4 regions of the Pseudogulbenkiania sp. AW2-16 genome follow, and region 1 is predicted to be linked to each of the others. Evidence: predicted binding sites of a transcription regulator. Region 1 holds the regulator's gene; each other region holds the start of a gene.
The links. Region 1 encodes sigma-54, which starts transcription at its own class of promoters, with help from an activator protein. Its sites were predicted from a motif close to CTGGCACGCTTCATGCTT; they were not measured.
Positions count from the first base shown of each region.

Region 2: glnA (glutamate--ammonia ligase) is a predicted target of sigma-54. The motif match lies at 2,805-2,822, and genes of this name have one in related genera.
Region 3: nirB (nitrite reductase large subunit NirB) is a predicted target of sigma-54. The motif match lies at 1,931-1,948, and genes of this name have one in related genera.
Region 4: ABKF58_RS11125 (type II asparaginase) is a predicted target of sigma-54. The motif match lies at 1,423-1,440, and genes of this name have one in related genera.

Region 1 covers NZ_CP157668.1:1,886,776-1,891,555, reverse strand. Annotated here, with positions in the region: partial or broken gene ABKF58_RS09210 (LptA/OstA family protein) at 1-61, shown strand, start outside; gene lptB (LPS export ABC transporter ATP-binding protein) at 326-1,054, shown strand; gene ABKF58_RS09200 (RNA polymerase factor sigma-54) at 1,060-2,460, shown strand; gene hpf (ribosome hibernation-promoting factor, HPF/YfiA family) at 2,528-2,857, shown strand; gene ptsN (PTS IIA-like nitrogen regulatory protein PtsN) at 2,975-3,436, shown strand; gene hprK (HPr(Ser) kinase/phosphatase) at 3,429-4,385, shown strand; gene rapZ (RNase adapter RapZ) at 4,366-4,780, shown strand, end outside.
Region 2 covers NZ_CP157668.1:332,694-337,473, reverse strand. Annotated here, with positions in the region: gene glnL (nitrogen regulation protein NR(II)) at 1-555, opposite strand, end outside; gene ABKF58_RS01615 (DUF4124 domain-containing protein) at 653-1,150, opposite strand; gene glnA (glutamate--ammonia ligase) at 1,322-2,740, opposite strand; gene ABKF58_RS01605 (rhodanese-like domain-containing protein) at 3,013-3,468, shown strand; partial or broken gene aroE (shikimate dehydrogenase) at 3,589-4,408, shown strand; gene mtgA (monofunctional biosynthetic peptidoglycan transglycosylase) at 4,408-4,780, shown strand, end outside.
Region 3 covers NZ_CP157668.1:3,852,982-3,857,761, forward strand. Annotated here, with positions in the region: gene nirB (nitrite reductase large subunit NirB) at 1-1,767, opposite strand, end outside; gene ABKF58_RS18590 (EamA family transporter) at 2,053-2,463, opposite strand; gene ABKF58_RS18595 (LysR family transcriptional regulator) at 2,558-3,442, shown strand; gene ABKF58_RS18600 (bifunctional protein-serine/threonine kinase/phosphatase) at 3,453-4,780, opposite strand, start outside.
Region 4 covers NZ_CP157668.1:2,264,726-2,269,505, reverse strand. Annotated here, with positions in the region: gene ABKF58_RS11125 (type II asparaginase) at 178-1,263, opposite strand; gene ABKF58_RS11120 (TIGR03862 family flavoprotein) at 1,789-3,045, shown strand; gene ABKF58_RS11115 (2-hydroxyacid dehydrogenase) at 3,062-3,985, shown strand; gene ABKF58_RS11110 (MFS transporter) at 3,932-4,780, opposite strand, start outside.

The DNA of each region.
Region 1 (4,780 bases):
CGACCGCGTCGTCGTCACCCGCGACGACAAGGGCAACCAGACGGTGCAGGCCACCGGCAAGGTGGTCACCTTCCGCCAGAAGATGGACGGCAAGGACGAATACATCGAAGGCCGAGGCCAGCCGCCTCGACTACACCGGCATCACCAACACCGCCGTGCTCACCGGCAACGCCCGCGTCAAGCGCGGCGAAGACCTGGTGATCGGCGACGTCATCACCTACAACACCCAGAGCCAGACCTACCAGGTCAAGGGCGGCGCCGCCACCGGTCCCAACAAGGGCCGCATCACCGTCATCCTGCAACCGCAAACCACCGGACAGCAGCCATGAACGCCAGCGTACTGAACGTCACCGGGCTGAAGAAGCGCTTCAAGAAGCGCACCGTGGTCAAGGACGTCTCGCTCAACATCGAAAGCGGCGAGGTGATCGGCCTCCTGGGGCCCAACGGCGCCGGCAAGACCACCAGCTTCTACATGATCGTCGGCCCGGTCAGCGCCGACGACGGCCGCATCCAGCTCGACCAGCAGGACATCACCCACTTCCCGATGCACCAGCGCGCCCGCCTCGGGCTCGGCTACCTGCCGCAGGAAGCATCGATCTTCCGCAAGATGACGGTGGACGAAAACGTCCGCGCCATCCTCGAGATCGCCGGCCTCAAGGGCGAGGAGCTGGAACAGGAACTGACGCTGCTGCTGGACGACCTCAACATCGCCCACCTCCGGGAAAGCAACGCGCTGGCCCTGTCCGGCGGCGAGCGCCGCCGCGTCGAGATCGCCCGCGTGCTGGCCACCCGCCCGCGCTTCATCCTGCTCGACGAACCTTTCGCCGGGGTCGACCCGATCGCCGTGATCGACATCCAGAAGATCATCTCCTTCCTCAAGGAGCGCGGCATCGGCGTACTGATCACCGACCACAACGTACGCGAAACGCTGCGCATCTGCGACCGCGCCTACATCATCAGCGACGGTGCAGTCCTGGCCTCCGGCAAGCCGCAGGCCCTCGTCGACAATGAAAAAGTTCGCCAGGTTTACCTGGGCGAACATTTCCACCTGTAATCGCCATGAAGCAGTCGCTACAGCTCAAGGTCTCGCAGCAGCTCACGCTGACCCCGCAACTGCAACAGTCGATCCGGCTGCTGCAACTGTCCACCGTCGACCTGCAAACCGAAGTCGAGCGCTTCCTGCAGGACAACCCGCTGCTGGAGCGGGGCGACGAGCCGGTCGCCGACAACACGCCGACCGAGGCCGCCGGCAGCGAGGCCGAGCCCGAGCGCCAGGAACCGGAACGCGAGGACAGCAGCGGCGAACTCACCGACTGGGGCAGCGGCAGCCGGCGCGGAGAAGACGGCGACGATTACGACCCGATGGCCAACGTGCCGCGCCCGGTCACTCTGCGCGAACACCTGCTGGCGCAGCTGGGCGAAATCGCCCTGCCCGAGCGCGACTGCGCCATCGTGCAGCTCTTGATCGAGGAACTGGACGAAGACGGCTACCTCACGATCGACCTGCAGGAACTGGCCGCCTCGCTGCCGCTGGAACTGGGCATCGAGGAAGACGAACTGGCGTTCGGTTTGAAACTGCTGCAGCAGTTCGAACCGCAGGGGGTCGGCGCCCGCTCGCTGTCCGAGTCGCTGGCGCTGCAGCTGGCCCAGCTGCCCGACAGCACCCCGGGCAAGGCCCTGGCGCACGCCATCGTCCGCGAGCACCTGACCCTGCTCGGCAATCGCGACTACACCCGGCTCAAGCGTCTCTTCGACGTCAGCGACGCCGAACTGAAGCAGGCCCAGTCCCTGATCGCCCGCCTCAACCCGCGCCCGGCCTCCGGTTTCGGCGTCGACGACACCCGCTACATCATCCCGGATATCGCCGTGCGCCGCGTCAAGGGGCGCTGGCGCGCCGAGCTCAACAACGCCGCCGTGCCGCGCCTGCGCGTCAACCAGATGTACGCCCAGATGCTCAGCGAAAACCGCGGCGGCGGCGGTGAAATGAGCTCGCGTCTACAGGAGGCGAAATGGCTGGTGAAGAATATTCAGCAACGATTTGACACCATCCTGAAAGTGGCGGAATCTATAGTCGAAAGACAGCAAGCGTTCTTTGAACACGGTGAAGTAGCCATGCGTCCACTCATCCTGCGCGACATTGCGGATGAGCTGGAACTGCACGAATCCACGGTCTCCCGTGTGACGACGCAGAAATACCTGCTGTGCCCGCGCGGCCTGTTCGAGCTGAAGTATTTCTTCGGCAGCGCACTGGAAACGGACAGCGGCGGCGAGTGCTCGGCCACCGCCATCAAGGCGCACATCCGCCAGATGATCGACGCCGAAAACCGCGCCAAACCCCTCTCCGACAGCGCCCTGGCCGACGAGCTCGCAAAACAGGGCATACAGGTTGCAAGACGCACCGTAGCGAAGTATCGTGAAGCCATGCAGATTCCACCGGTCAATCTGCGCAAGGTCCTCTGACCTTGGATTGAATCATCAGCATGCCCGGCAGCATCCGCCGGGCAGCCAACACAAGAAGGAGTAAGGTATGAACCTCAAAGTAACCGGTCTCCACCTCGACGTTACCCAACCGCTGCGTGATTACATCGAAAGCAAGCTCGAACGCATTACCCGTCATGTCGACCACGTGATCGACGTGGCGGTGACCCTGTCCGTGGACAAGCTGGTCCAGAAGGCCGAGGTCAACGTCCATCTCTCCGGCAAAGACATCCACGTCGAAGCCACCGAGTCGGACATGTACGCCGCCATCGACCTCCTGATGGACAAGCTGGATCGACAGGTTCTCAAGCACAAGGAAAAGCTGAGCGAACACCGGGCCATTCCGACACCGGCCCCGGCGCCAGAAGCCACACTCTAAGCCCTTGATTGATAAAGCGGGAACCATCAGGTTCCCGCTTTGCTTTGCACAGTCCTTTCTCTGTCACACCAAAGCAACTAGAATCGTCGGGTTTTTGGCAGCTCTCAACAGACCCCTATGAGCCTGATCGGCAAAATCCTAACTCGGGACAACGTCCTGCTCGACCTCGACGTGGCCAGCAAGAAGCGCGTCTTCGAGCAGGTAGGCCTCCTGATCGAGAACACCCGCGGCATCGCGCGCAGTGAAGTGTTCGAGTGCCTGTTCGCCCGCGAGAAGCTCGGCTCCACCGGGCTCGGGCAAGGTGTGGCCATTCCGCACGGCCGCGCCCGTGGTCTGAAAGAGGCGGCCGGTGTACTGATCCGCCTCAAATCGGCGATTCCCTTCGACGCCCCGGACGGCAAGCCGGTACAGATCCTGTTCGTGCTGCTGGTGCCGGAACAGGCCACCGACCTGCACCTGCAGGTGCTGTCGGAACTGGCCCAACTTTTCTCCAGCCGGCCACTGCGCGAGAAGCTGCTCGCCGCCCAGAATGCCGACGAGCTCTACACCCTGCTGACCGAATGGTCTCCCAATGCCTAGCATAAGCGTTCGCAAGCTCTACCACGACAACCAGCACAAACTGAACCTGAGCTGGGTTGCCGGGACCGGCGGAGCCGACAACCTGATCGGCAACGACGAGCAGCGTCCGCTGCTGGCGCTGGTGGGCCACCTCAACTTCATCCACCCCAACCGGGTGCAGGTGCTGGGCCCGGCCGAAGTCGAGTACCTCGACCGCCTGGAGCAGTCGGCCGCCAAGACCGCGCTGGATCAGCTGTTCCACAAGAGCATGTCGGTGGTGATGGTGGCCAACGGTCAGCCGGTGCCCAAGCTGCTGCGCGACTACTGCCACACCCACAACGTGCCGCTGATGACCACGCCGCTGGAGAGCCCCTACCTGATGGATGTGCTGCGCATCTATCTGGCGCGCGCGCTGGCGGTCTCGACCGTGCTGCACGGGGTGTTCCTCGACGTGCTGGAAATCGGCGTGCTGATCATGGGCGATTCGGCCATGGGCAAGAGCGAACTGGCGCTGGAACTGATTTCGCGCGGTCACGGCCTGGTGGCCGACGACGCCGTGGAGCTCTACCGCATCGGGCCGGAAACCCTGGAAGGGCGCTGCCCGCCGCTGTTGCGCGACTTCCTCGAAGTACGCGGCCTGGGCATCCTGAACATCCGCACCATCTTCGGCGAAACCGCGGTACGGCCGAAAAAGGTGCTCAAGCTGATCATCCACCTGGTCAAGGCCAACGACCAGGCGATGCAGGCGCTCGACCGCCTCAACATCCAGTCGGAGACGCAGGACATCATCGGCGTGATGGTGCGCAAGGTGGTGCTGCCGGTCGCCGCCGGCCGCAACCTGGCGGTTCTGGTTGAAGCCGCCGTGCGAAACTATATTCTTCAATTACGCGGTATCGACAGCACCCGCGAGTTCATCGAACGGCATACCAACTTCCTCAGGGAACAAGAGCATGCGCCTGATACTGATTAGCGGCCTGTCCGGCTCGGGCAAATCGGTGGCGTTGCGTGCCCTGGAAGACGCCGGCTACTACTGTGTCGACAACCTCCCGGCCACCATGTTGCGCGAGGCGGTCGCGATCTACGCCACCTACGGCTACGAGCGCATCGCCATCAGCGTCGATACCCGCTCAAGTCCCTCGCTCGGGGCCTTGCCGGTGGAAATGCAGAAACTGCGCGAACGCGGCATCGACGTGCGCCTCTTGTTTCTCGAATCCAAGACCGACACCCTGGTCAAGCGCTTCTCCGAAACCCGCCGCCGCCACCCGCTGTCCGGCTCCGGCCTGACGGTGGAAGAGTGCATCCGCAAGGAGCAGGAACTGCTCGAGAGCATCCGCGAACTGGGTGCGCGTCTCGATACCAGCGAGC
Region 2 (4,780 bases), 1.6 Mb from region 1:
GCGGTCCACCAGCGACTGCAGCCGGAGCGCCTCCTCCTTGATGACTTCGGTGTATTCCTTGAGATCGTCGCGTTCGCCCAGCTCGTGCTCCAGCAGTTGCGCCGCGCCGCGAATGCCGCCCAGCGGGTTCTTGATCTCGTGTGCCAGGTTGCGGATCAGTTCGCGGTTGGCCTGCTGCTGCAGCAGCAGTCGTTCTTCGTTGGCGATTTTCAGCTGCTGGTCGAGCGGGCGCAGCTCCACCAGCGCGCGCGAACCGTCGTTGTCGATCGGCGTGATCGACAGGGCGACGTGCAGCGGCTGCTCGTTGTGCAGCAGTTTCAGTTCGAGGTCGTGTTCGATGAAACTGACGTTGTTCTTGAACGCGGTATCCAGCGCCTGCTTCAGCGCTGCACTGTTTTGGAACAGTCCGGTCAGTTGATGGCGCAGCAGTTCGCGCCGTCCCAGTGCCAACAGGTTTTCACTGGCGGGATTGACGTAGTCGAGCGAACCGTCGGTCCGCACGATCAGCACCGGGGTGTCGAGCAGTTCGAGCCCGGCAAAGCTGGATGGTGTCATGGAAATCCGGTCGTGAAGAGTGTGTCCGCTATCCGTATAGCAATATCCACGCCAGCGCTGCAAGCGGACCCAAGCCTCTTTACCGGAATGCTATGCCTTATTTTGGTGCATTGGAAGCGGACTGCCCCAACTCGCGCCGCAAGGCTTCCACGTTCTTCTGGTGCTCGGTGACCTGGTTCTGCAGTTGCTGCACCCGGTCGAGGTATTTCTGGTAGTTGCGCTCGTTGCCAAGCCGGGTGGCCCGGCCTTCCTCCAGCGCCTTCTGGGCCTCGGCCAGCGCCTTCTGCTCGTTGGCCAGCTCCTGTTCCAGGATCTTGCGCCGGCCGTTGTCGCGCTGCTGCTGGGTGGCGTTGTCGACGTTGGGATAGCGGCCGCTGCTGAAGGGCGGCGTGCTGGGAGTGGTGGACGGCGCCGAGCTGCTCGACTTCGCCTCCTCGCTCGAATACGTCGACAACGGCGACAATTTCACCGGCACGCCGCCTTTCATCGGGGTATTCGAGAAGGTGACGTGACCGCTGGGGTCGACGTACTTGTAGATGGTCTGCGCCTGCGCCAGGCTGCACGCCAACAACAGGCCGAAAATCATGGTCTTCATGGGTGGGGGGAAACCTGCATGGTCTATCCTGATAGGTGATTTCATCATAAGCAAATCCGCGTCATCCGTCACATGGGGATAAGCCGGCGCCCGCCGGCGGGCCGTGCAGCTGGGCAGAAAAACAAAAAACGGCAGCCGAGGCTGCCGTTCGATTCGGGTACGGGCCGTGAATTACAGGCTGTAGTACATCGAGAATTCCACCGGGTGGGTGGTCATGCGGGTCAGGTTCACTTCCTGCATCTTCAGTTCGATGTAAGCGTCGATCCACTCGTTGGAGAACACGCCACCACGGGTCAGGAACTCACGGTCGGCGTCCAGCGCGGCCAGGGCTTCGTCGAGCGAGGCGCACACGGTCGGGATCAGCTTGTCTTCTTCCGGCGGCAGATCGTACAGGTTCTTGTCGGCGGCATCGCCCGGGTGAATCTTGTTCTGGATGCCGTCCAGACCGGCCATCATCAGCGCGGCAAAGCACAGGTACGGGTTGGCCAACGGATCCGGGAAGCGGGCTTCGATACGACGGCCTTTCGGGCTGGCCACGTGCGGGATACGGATCGAGGCGGAGCGGTTCTTGGCGGAGTAGGCCAGCTTCACCGGCGCTTCGTAGTGCGGAACCAGACGCTTGTACGAGTTGGTGCCCGGGTTGGTGATGGCGTTCAGCGCCTTGGCGTGCTTGATGATGCCGCCGATGTAGTACAGGGCGGTTTCGGACAGGCCGGCGTAGCCGTCACCGGCGAACAGGTTCACGCCGTCTTTCCAGATCGACTGGTGCACGTGCATGCCCGAGCCGTTGTCGCCGACGATCGGCTTCGGCATGAAGGTGGCGGTCTTGCCGTAGCTGTGGGCCACGTTGTGCACCACGTACTTCAGGATCTGGGTCCAGTCGGCACGCTGGGTCAGGGTGCTGAACTTGGTGCCGATTTCGTTCTGGCCGGCGGTAGCCACTTCGTGGTGGTGCACTTCGACCGGCACGCCCAGTTCTTCCAGCAGCAGCACCATGGCGGAACGCAGGTCTTGCGAGGAGTCGACCGGCGGAACCGGGAAGTAGCCGCCCTTCACGCCCGGACGGTGGCCCATGTTGCCGCCTTCGAACTGTTCGGCGGACGCCCAGGCAGCTTCTTCAGCCTGGATCTTGACGTGGCAGCCGGACATGTCGGCGCCCCAGGTCACGGAGTCGAACACGAAGAATTCCGGTTCCGGACCGAAGTAGGCGGTGTCACCGATGCCGGAAGCCTTCAGGTAGGCTTCTGCGCGCTTGGCGATGGAGCGCGGGCAGCGGTCGTAGCCCTTGCCGTCGGCCGGGTCGATCACGTCGCAGGACATGAACACGGTCGGCTCGTCGTAGAACGGGTCGATCTTGGCCGTGGCCGGGTCGGCCATCAGCAGCATGTCGGAAGCCTGGATACCTTTCCAGCCGGCGATCGAGGAGCCATCGAAAGCGTGGCCGTGCTCGAACCACTCTTCGCCGTCATCGAGGACGACGTGGGCCGGGATGGAAACGTGCTGCTCTTTACCGCGGGTATCGGTAAAGCGAAGATCTACAAATTTGACGTCGTTGTCCTTGATCAGTTTCAAAACGTCTGCAACCGCCATGGTGTTCTCCTGTTGGGCTACGTGCATCAGAGTATGCGTTGTACTAAGGGTTTGCGACTAAAACTAGCAGGAAGCGTGCCAGCCCGTTCCGGCGGGCTTGCCCATTGTGGCACAAGCCTCGCCGGACTTGCACGTGCCATGGCAGGCTCCGGTTTGGTGCGTCACATTATTGCCATGCTCGATATTGGTGCATTCGGCATGGTTTGCGCCGGAGCGGGGCTTTCCCGATAATCACTGTAAACAAATAATGTAATCCCCTTGCAAGGAGAGTGATGATGAGCAAGATCAACGAGATTCTGCACCGGGCCGGCGAGCGCGGCAGTTCCCAAGGGTTGCCTTATGCCGGCGCGGTGACGCCGGATGAGGCGTATGAACTGTTGCAGGGCATTCCCGAAGCGGTGCTGGTCGACGTGCGCAGCCAGGCCGAATGGCAGTTCGTCGGTGTGGTGCCCGACGCGCTGCGCATCGAATTGCGCAGCTTTCCCGGCATGGTGCCCAACCCGAATTTTGCCAATCAGCTGATGCAGCAGGTGGACAAGGAAAAGGTCGTGCTGTTCCTGTGCCGTTCCGGTGCCCGCTCCGACGAAGCCGCGCGCCTGGCCACGGCGTCGGGCTACGCCACGGTCTACAACGTGCTGGAAGGATTCGAGGGCGACAAGGACGCCGAGCAGCACCGCGGCCGGATCAATGGTTGGAAAGGGCGTGGTTTGCCCTGGATTCAGGGATAAATGGTTGATGTTTGTCGGGCTTCGCGGCAAAGTGCAGAGTTGAAAGAATTACCATTAATGACATCGCCGCGCGCTGCAAGCGTATTGGCCGTCGTTGAGCAATATCGAGAAAGCAGAATCATGACCGACCGTTACGCCGTCATCGGCAACCCCATCTCCCACAGTCAGTCTCCGTTCATCCATACGGAGTTCGCCCGCGCCAGCCAGCTCGACATCCAGTACGAGAAGCTGTTCGCCGAACTCGACAAGTTCGATCAGGTCGTCGCCGAGTTCGTCGCGGCGGGCGGCAAGGGCATGAACGTCACCCTGCCGTTCAAGGGCAACGCCTATCGCATGGCAACCGAACTGACCGCGCGCGCGCGCCGCTGAGGCGGTGAACACCCTGACCTTCCGCGACGGCAAGGTCTACGGCGACAACACCGACGGCGTCGGTCTGGTGCGCGACATCGTGGAAAACCTCGACTTCCCGATCGCCGGTCAGCGCGTGCTGATCCTGGGCGCGGGTGGCGCGGTGCGCGGTGTGCTGGCGCCGATCCTGGAGCAGAAGCCGGCCGCGCTGACCATCGCCAACCGCACCCTGATCAAGGCCGAGGCGCTGGCGCACCAGTTTGCCGCCTGGGGCGAGATCAACGCCACCGGATATGAAGGACTGGAAGGCAAGACCTTCGACCTGGTGATCAATGCCACCTCGACCAGCCTCAGCAACGAGCTGCCGCCGGTCCCGTACGGCGTGTTCACCGCCCGCACCCTGGCCTACGACATGGTTTACAGCAAGGGCCTGACGCCGTTCCTGAAGCGCGCCCAGTCGGAAAACGCCGGCATGCTGGCCGACGGCTTGGGCATGCTGGTCGAGCAGGCCGCCGAATCGTTCTCGATCTGGCACGGCGTGCAGCCGGAAACCCGCAAGGTCACCAACATGCTGCGAGACGTGCTGGCCTGATGCGTCTCCTGCTCAAGATCGGGGCGGCCCTGGTGGCCGCCCTTGTGCTGTATAACCTGTGGATTTTCGGGCACGTGCTGTACTGGCGCACCAACAACCCGTCCGCCAGCGCCTTCATGAACGAGCAGCTGGCGCGCCTGCAGGAAGAGAACCCGGACGCCGAGCTGCACCACAAGTGGGTGCCGTATCAGCGCATTTCGGCCAACCTCAAGCGCGCCATCATCGCCGCCGAGGACGCCAAGTTCGTCGACCACGAGGGCTTCGACTGGGACGGCATCGAGAGTGCCTTCGAGAAGAACATGAAACGGGGCAAGATTGTCGCCGGCGGCTCGACCATCAGCCAGCAACTGGCCAAGAACCTGTTCCTGTCCG
Region 3 (4,780 bases), 2.0 Mb from region 1:
GTCGGCGATGCGGCGCAGCTCGGAGGCGTTGGTGACGCCGCCCCACATGCGCGGGATCACCGAGTAGGTGCCGTCCTTCTGGATGTTGGCGTGCACGCGCTCGTTGATGAAGCGCGACTGCGGATCGTCCTTGGCTTCGCCCGGCCAGGTCGAAATCAGGTAGTAGTTGATCGCCGGGCGGCAGGTGGCGCAGCCGTCCGGGGTGCGCCATTCGAGGAAGTCCATCACCTGGCGCAGGCTGGTCAGGTGCTGTTCGCGGATCACCTTGCGCACGCCGCCATGGGTGTGTTCGGTACAGCCGCACACCGGTTTCTCGGACTTGGGCTTGACGTCGGCGGCACCGCCGACGCAGTTGATCAGGATCTGCTCGACCAGGCCGGTGCACGAACCGCAGGAGCTGGCGGCCTTGGTGTGCTTCTTGATCTCGTCGACGGTGAACAGGCCCTTTTCCTGGATCGCCTTGACGATGGTGCCCTTGCACACGCCGTTGCAGCCGCACACTTCGGCGTCGTCCGGCATGCCGACGACTTTGCTCTGGCCGGCGTGGCCGACGTCGCCCTGCCCGCCTTCGCCCAGCATCAGCACGTCGCGCATCTCGGCCACCGACTTGCCTTCGCGGATCAGGCGGAAGTACCAGGCGCCGTCGGCGGTGTCGCCGTACAGGCAGGCGCCAACCAGTTTGTTGTCCTTCAGCACCAGCTTCTTGTAGAGGCCACCCATCGGGTCGGACAGGGTGATGGCCTCGGTGCCGTCGTCGCCCATGAAGTCGCCGGCAGAGAATAGGTCGATGCCGGTGACCTTGAGCTTGGTCGAGGTGGCGGCCGGCACGTAACGACCGATGCCGTAGTGCGCCAGGTGGTTGGCGGCGACCTTGGCCATGTCGAACAGCGGGGCGACCAGGCCGTAGGCCACGCCGCGGTGGCTGACGCACTCGCCGACGGCGTAGACGCGCGGGTCGTAGGTCTGCATGGTGTCGTTCACCACCACACCGCGGTTGCAGTAGAGACCGGATTTTTCGGCCAACTCGGCGTTCGGGCGGATGCCGACGGCCATCACCACCAGGTCGCCCGGGATTTCCTCGCCGTCGGCGAAGCGCAGGCCGGCAACGCGGCCGGTGCCGTTGTCGAGCAGCGCGGCGGTCTGCTTCTGCAGGTGGAAGGCGATGCCGCGGTCTTCCAGGCTCTGCTGCAGCAGCTTGGCGGCGGTACGGTCGAGCTGGCGATCGAGCAGCCATTCGCCGAGATGCACCACGCTCACCTCCATGCCGCGCGCCATCAGGCCGTTGGCGGCTTCCAGGCCCAACAGGCCGCCGCCGATGACCACGGCTTTCTTGTACTTCTGGCTGGCCTCGATCATCAGGTTGACGTCGCGGATGTCGCGGAAGGTCACCACGCCGTCGAGGTCCTTGCCCGGCACCGGCAGGATGAAGGGGTTGGAGCCGGTGGCGAGCAGCAGGCGGTCGTACGGCGCCTCGGTGCCGTCGGAGGTGCGCACCACGCGCTTGACGCGGTCGATCTCGGTGACTTCCTTGCCCATGTGCAGGGTGATGCCGTTTTCGGCGTACCACTCCACCTCGTTGAGCATGATCTCCTTCAGCGTCTGTTCTCCCGACAGCACCGGCGACAGCAGGATGCGGTTGTAGTTGGGGTGCGGCTCGGCGCCGAAGACGGTGATGTCGTAGAAGTCGGGCATGAGCTTGAGCAGCTCTTCCAGCGTGCGTACGCCGGCCATGCCGTTGCCTACCATGACGAGTTTCGGTTTGTTCATCGGGATCTCCTTAGCATCGTGGCTACGCCGCATTCACCCTTGCCGCAGCGAGACCAAATAAAAAAAGTCCGTTCCCATGGATTCCCCCATGTTGAACGGACCTCTTTGTCCTTACCCGCTTCACCGCCATTGGCAAACCGGGCATTGTTGTCTGCTGCATTACTAGCAAGCACCGTGCCAGCTTCAGGATGCCCCTTTGGCGGGGGTTCCAGGCCATTGCCCGGTTGCGACCAGTACGTTGCAGTGCACCAACGCACCAAGAGCGTGCACGGTGCGTCACGCCCGCTATTTCTGCAGCATCAACCACAAGCCGGCCAGGCTTACCATGGCCCCGCCCAGGCGCAGTAGCGAGGGTTGCTCACGAAACAGCAAGAAGCCCAGCGGCAGCAGCACCAGGGTGCTGATCACGTTGGCGCTGAGCGAGGCCACGCCCATCTGCCAGCCGGCGCGGTAGGCCAGCAGAAAACCCAGCTCGATACCGAGGATGCCGAGCGCGACGCCGCTGCTGCTCCAGTTCACCGCCAGCAGGCTGCGGCTGCCGGGGCTGAACAGCATGCCGACGAGGCACAGCAGCATGGCCAGGCCGTAGCTCACGGCCAGGGTCAGGAACGGATTCACCGCTTGCGGTACGTGCTTGAGCGACAAGTGGTAGATCACCGAGCCGGCGACCGCCAGCAACAAGGCAGACAGATACATGATGGACTCCCTATAAAGTGGATGCCTCCATGCTATCGGCCCGAATCGGGTATAGGTAGACTGTCGTTTACTATGCCGGTTATAAGGAATTTTTATGGCTATAGACCTGGATACCGCCTTGCTGCGCGCTTTCGTCAGCGTGGTGCGCCATGGCAGCATCAACCGCGCCGCCACCATGCTGCAGCGCACCCAGCCCGCCGTCAGCCTGCAGATCCGCAAACTGGAGCAGCAGCTTGGCCAGCCCCTGCTGGAGCGTTCGCCACGCGGCATCCGGCTGACCGGGGCCGGCGAGGCGCTGCTGCCCTACGCCGAGCGCCTGCTGACACTGACCGACCAGTTGGTGCCGGGGCTGGGCGGCCTGCCCGCCAGCGTGCAGCACCGCCGCATCGGCATCATGGAGGATTTCACCGGCACCCGGTTGCCGCGCGTGCTGGCGGATTTCGCCAGCGTGCATCCGGGACTGCGCCTGTCGGTGACGGTGGGGCTGAAGGCGGAGCTGTTCGCCGCGATGAACGCCGGCGAACTCGACGTCATGGTGAGTTCGCCACTGGCCGACAGCGGCCTGCTGCCGAAGCCGGACGCCCAGTTCCTGTGCCCACTGGCGTGGTTCGCCGCGCGCGGCAAGGTGCTGCCGTCGTCGTCATCCTCCTTGCCGCTGGTGATTTTCAGTGCCCCCTGCTCGTGGCGCGAACAGACGCTGGCGACCCTGAACCGGGCCGGCCAGCCCTGGCATATCGTGTTCGAAAGCGCCAGCCTGCCCGCCATCCAGGCGGCGGTGGAGGCCGGCCTGGGGGTGGCGGCGATGCTGGCGGACACGCCGCCCGACCACAGCCGCTGCATCAACGACGGCAGCCTGCCGCCGCTGCCCGGCATGCCGGTCGGCGTCTACCGTCAAAACGGCGACGGCGACCCGCTGACGCGGCAACTGGCGGAATTGTTCTGCCGCGAGTTGGACATGCCCGTAGCGACGGCAGCCTGAGCCCCGCCGCTCACCACACCAGCAGCAGGTACACCAGCACCAGGTTGAGCAGCAGCGACACCAGGGCGATGGCGCGCCACAGTTTGAGCGGCGCGCGCTCGGCCCACGGCACGCGGCGGCGCACGGAAACCGGCTGCGCGTCGCCCTTTTCCAACGCCAGCAGCAATTCTTCCTCGGTCTCGAAACGGCGTGCCGGGTCGCGCTCGACCGCCTTCAGCAGCACGTTTTCCAGCCACAGCGGCAGATCCGGGCGGTAGCGCGTCGGCAGTTCCGGGGTGCCGAAACGCGGGTGCTGGAACGGTTCCACCTCGCCGTAGGGGTAGTGGCCGGTCAGCAGCCAGTACAGCGTCACGCCAGCGGCGTAGAGATCGGTGCGCACGTTGGCCGAAGCGCCCTCGAACAGCTCCGGCGCCATGTAGCTCGGCGTGCCCGGCACCGCACCGTCGCGGTCGACGGTGAGCCCGGGGCAGTACGCCACGCCCAGGTCCAGCAGGCGCAGCTTGTCGTCGTGATCGATATGGACGTTTTCCGGCTTGACGTCGCGATGCACGATGTTGAGCCGGTGCAGCGCCGCCAGCGCGCGCGTCAGGCGCAGGCCGATCTTCACCACCTCGCTCAGACCGATGCTGCCGCCCTCACGCTGGCGCCGTTCCGCCAGGTTTTCGCCGGCGTACCAGCGCAGCAGGTAGTAGAGGTGCTGCCGTGCCGGCAGCGGCTTGACCTCGGCGAAGTAATGCGCGGTCAGGCGTTTCTGCAGCCACTCCTCGACTAGCAGCGCCTGCTCGGCCTGGCTGTCGCCGGCCAAGGTCGGCGGCAGCGTCTTCATCACCCAGCGTTTGCCAGCGCTGTCGAGCACGCGGTAGGCGAGCCCGGACGGGGCGTCGTTCAGCACCGCCTCCACGGTGAGGCCGTCGAACTCCTGCCCCGGCTTGAGCCGCGGCGGCAACGACTGGAAGGCGCCGCGCGCCAGCTCGTCGCCAAGGTTGGCCGAAGGCAGGCCGTCGACGCGCAGCACGATGGCCGACAGGTTGTCGCCGGAGCCGGCGGCGATGGCCTCCTCCACCAGCACCTGGGCCGCGCGCTGCGGGTCGACGTGCAGCCGCAGCACTTCGTCCAGGCGCTTGTCGGGCAGCGGCCCCCATATGCCATCGCTGACCAGCAGGAACACGTCACCCTCGGCCACGTCGCCGTCGAGGAAGTCGGCCATGACGTGCTCGTCGAGCCCCATGGCGCGCTTGAGCACGTGGCGCATCGAGGGCTCGTCCCAGACGTGATCGGTGGTGAGGCAGAACAGCCGCCCCCCGGTGAGACGGTAGAGCCGGCTGTCGCCGACGTGCG
Region 4 (4,780 bases), 380 kb from region 1:
CGATACCTTTTTCCCTGCCTCCCCAGCCGGCACGTCTCGCTATTGCAGACGGCGTGCGGCGCACTCCCGGGCCTGCACGGGCAATCTTCGGCCAACCTTTTGCCGCGCCGGACTGGCTTCCCGCCAATAAAAAACAGCAGCCCGCGGGCTGCTGTTTGTGACCGGGCGAAGCGCCGCTCAGTAGGTGTAGAACATCTGCTGGATCTTCTTGGTGTCGTTGGTCTTGGTCATGGCCAGCATCAGCAGGATACGGGCCTTCTGCGCGTTCAGCGTGTCGGATACGACGAAGTCTTCCTTGTCGTCGTTCACTTCGCCGTTGCGGGCGACGATGCCGGAACCCACGCGCGAGCTGCGTACCACGATGACGCCTTTCTGGCGGGCTTCGCGGAAGGCGGGCAGCATCTGAGCGGCCATGCTGCCGTCACCCACGCCGGCCTGGACGATGCCCTTGGCACCAGCGGCGACGTCGGCGTCCAGCGCCACGCGGTTCATGTTGGCGTAGCCGTAGACGATGTCGACTTGCGGCAGCTTGTCGAGCTTGCTGACGTCGAACTCGGTCTCGGCGGTGTGCTTGCGTACCGGCAGACGGTAGAAGTGCGGCTTGTTGTCCTGCATGTAGCCGAGGAAGCCCAGTTCCGGCGTCTTGAAGGTGTCGGCGGTGGAAGTATTGGTCTTGGTGACATCGCGGCCGGCGTTGATCTGGTCGTTCAGCGTCACCAGCACGCCCTTGCCGACGGCTTCCTTGCTTCCGGCCAGCAGCACGGCGTTGTACAGGTTGATCGGGCCGTCGGCGCTGATCGCGGTGGACAGGCGCATGGAGCCGACGATCACCACCGGCTTCTTGCTCTTCACCGTCAAGTCGAGGAAGTAGGCGGTTTCTTCGATGGTATCGGTGCCGTGGGTGATGACCACGCCGTCGACATCCTTCTGCGCCAGCAGTTCGTTGACGCGCTTGGCGAGCTTCAGCCAGACGTCGTTGGTCATGCTTTCGCTGGCGATCTGAACCACCTGTTCGCCACGCACGTTGGCGGCCTTCTTCAGTTCCGGCACGCTTTCGATCATCTTGTCGACACCGACCTTGGCGGCGGTGTAGCCGATGGTGGTGGTGGTGGAAGCACCGGTGCCGGCGATGGTGCCGCCGGTGGCCAGGATCACCACGTTGGGCAGCTTGGCCGGAGCGGCGTCTTCGGCGTGGGCGAAGGAAAAGACGGCGGAGCAAGCCAGCAGGGCGGCAGCGCGAGCAAAGCGTTTATCGACAAACATGTTCTCTCCTTTGAGGATTCATCGTGGCCAGAGCGTGATTCGCCCCGACCGGTAGAGGCGGGGTCGCCACGGCCGCCTCGATGGCGGCAGGCGGTGCGCCCCCGGCAAGCGGCGCAGGTTCTTGCGACCTGCTGCCATGTTCTAGCCCGGGTCGCTATTCAGCAGGAATCGGGCCAGCCCGCGACCAGACAAACCAAAACCCAACCCATTGATTTTTATCGAACAAATTCCGACCACCGCAACAAACTGACGGAACGCCGTACTTTCCAAGGCATTAGCGCACGGAAATCCGAACACCACACCCGCACAAGGGCGGCGGCGGCCGGCGGCGGCCTAGCTTGGGTTTTGACGACGTTTCTGTGACAATCAGCCCCTCTCGGGCAGGGACGCCACGTAACGCTTGCCTTTGCCCGCCAAAACAAGGCGTTAGCGGCTGCCGTCGCCGCCCGCCATTCACCAGCCATAGCCAGGACCAGAAGCGATGACACACGCCGCCATGCCGCCCGCCACCACGGAGCGCCGACGATGACCACGACAGCAACAGGCCCGAGCCGCCGCGTCGCCATCGTCGGCGGCGGTCCGGCCGGACTGATGGCGGCCGAAGTGCTGAGCCGGCAAGGCGCGCAGGTCGACGTCTACGACGCCATGCCCTCGGTCGGGCGCAAGTTCCTGCTGGCCGGCGTCGGCGGCATGAACATCACCCACTCCGAGCCTGCCGAGCCGTTCTTGTCTCGCTATGGCAGCCGCAGCGAGCAGTTGCGGCCCTGGCTGCAGGCCTTCGGCGGTAAGCAACTGCGCGAATGGGTGCACGGCCTGGGCATCGACACCTTCGTCGGCTCGTCCGGGCGGGTGTTTCCCACCGCGATGAAAGCCGCGCCGCTGTTGCGCGCCTGGCTGCAGCGCCTGCGCGAAGCCGGCGTACGTATCCACGTGCGCCACCGCTGGCAGGGCTGGAGCGCCGACGGCGCCCTACTGCTGAGCACGCCGGAAGGCGACAAGAGGGTGCGCGCCGACGCCGTACTGCTGGCACTGGGCGGCGGCAGCTGGGCCAAGCTGGGCTCGGACGGGGCATGGCTGCCAAGGTTGGCCGAACGCGGCGTCGAGGTCTGCCCGCTGGTGCCGTCCAACTGCGGCTTCGACGTCGGCTGGAGCGAGCACTTCCGCAGCCGCTTCGCCGGTGAGCCGCTGAAATCGGTGGTGCTGAGCTTCACCGACGCGGACGGCCGCGAGCAGCGCAAGCAGGGCGAATTCGTCGTCACCGGGGGTGGCGTCGAGGGCAGCCTGATCTACGCCTTTTCCGCCCCTCTGCGCGACGCCATCGCCGCGCACGGCAGCGCCACCATCCACCTCGACCTGGCGCCGGGCAAGGACCTGGCGCGCGTCACCGCGGAGGTGGCGCACCCGCGCGGCTCGCGCTCCCTGTCCAGCCACCTGCAAAGCCGCGTCGGGCTGAAGGGCGTGAAGATGGGCTTGCTGCGCGAGTGCCTGGACAAGGACACCATGAACGATCCGCAGCGACTGGCGGCGGCGATCAAGGCGCTGCCGGTCAAGCTCATCGCGCCGCGCCCGCTCGACGAGGCCATCAGCAGCGGCGGCGGCGTCACCTTTGCCGCGCTCGACGAGCGCCTGATGCTGCGCCAACTGCCCGGCGTGTTCTGCGCCGGCGAGATGCTGGACTGGGAAGCCCCGACCGGCGGCTACCTGCTCACCGCCTGCTTCGCCAGCGGCCGCGCCGCCGGATTGGGGGTGTGGGAGTGGCTGCAGACGCGCCGCCCCATCTGAAAACGAAGGAAACGCCATGCTCTATCTCTATGCCCCGCAGGATGCCGAGCAGCTGACGCTGCTGCTGCGCCAGGCGCTGCCCGATATCGACCTGGCGGTGTGGCCACAGGAGGTCGACAACGCGGCCGTGCGCTACGCCGTGGTGTGGAATCCGCCGGAAGGGTTTTTCGCCCGCTTTCGCCGGCTCGAGGCGGTGTTCGCGCTCGGCGCCGGGGTGGACCGCCTGCTCGCCCGTTCCGACCTGCCGGCGACGCTGCCGGTGATCCGCCTGACCGACGCCGGCATGGCGCAGCAGATGGCGGAGTACGCGCTGTACGGCGTGCTGCGCTACCAGCGCCAGTTCGACATCTACCAGCGCCAGCAGGCCGAGCACCGCTGGCAGCCGCAGCCGCCCCGGCTGGCGCACGAGGTCCGCGTCGGTGTGCTGGGGCTGGGCGCCATCGGCGCGGTAGTCGCCACCACCCTGGCCGGGCGGGGCTACACCGTGTCCGGCTGGAGCCGCAGCCCGCGCGAGCTGCCCGACGTCGCCTGCCGGCACGGCAGCGCGGCGCTGGACACTCTGCTGGCCGAGACCGACGTACTGGTGAGCGTGCTGCCGTCCACCCCGGAAACGCGCGGCCTGCTCGACAGCGAACGGCTGGCCCGGCTGCCCCATGGCGCGGCACTGATCAACGCCGGCCGCGGCGACCAACTCGACCAGGAGGCCCTGCTCACTCTGCTCGACGCCGGCCAGCTGCGCTTTGCCCAGCTCGACGTGTTCGCCAGCGAGCCGTTGGCCCCGGAGCACCCGCTGTGGACACACCCGAACGTGACCGTCACCCCGCACATTGCCGCCATCACCCTGCCCGGCCCGGCGGTAGCGCAGATCGCCGCCAGCCTGCGGGCACTACGAAGCGGGGCAAGGCCGGAAGGGTTGGTCGACCGGCAACGGGCCTATTGAGCGGACAGAAAAAAACCCGGCAGCGAAAGACTCGCGCCGGGTCCGGAGACCGGAAACAAGAGGAGGAGAAAAATTCAGTTTGTTGCAGCCGGCAGCGGTGCCAGACGACGCAGTCGCAGCGCGATGCCGAGGGACAACAGCAGGCCGCCCGTCAGCGCCAGCACCACCCCGCCCCAGCCACCCGAGCTCCACATCAGGCCCGAGGCCGAGCCCAGGCCGCTGCCGCCCAGGTAGTAGCAGCTCAGGTAGAGCGCCGAGGCCGAGGCCGCGCGCCCGGCTGGCGCGGCGGCCGATCCAGCTGCTCGCCACCGAATGCGCACCGAAGAAGCCAAAGGTAAACACGGCGATGCCGGGCACCACCAGCCACAGCGTGCCGGCCAGCGTCAGCGTCAGCCCGGCCAGCATCAGGCTCACCATGACCCACAACACGTTGCGCCGCCCCAGACGGTCGGCCAGCCGCCCCACCCAGGCCGAGCTCCACATCCCCACCACGTACAGCAGGAACACCGCGCCGACCGCGCTCGGCGACAGGTTGAACGGCGCCAGCGCCAGGTGGTAGCCGAGGTAGTTGTACAGGCTGACGAAGCAGCCCATCAGCAAAAAGGCCGTGGCGAACAACCAGGGCAGGCCGTCATCGGCCAGGTGCAGGCGCAGGTTGCCGCGCACCTCGCCCAGCACCAGCCGCGCCGGGCGGAAATGCCGCGACGGCGGCAGGCAGCGCCAGAACACCACGGCCGACACCAGCCCGAACAGGCCCAGCACCGCCACCGCCTCGCGCCAGCTGGCCCATTCGCT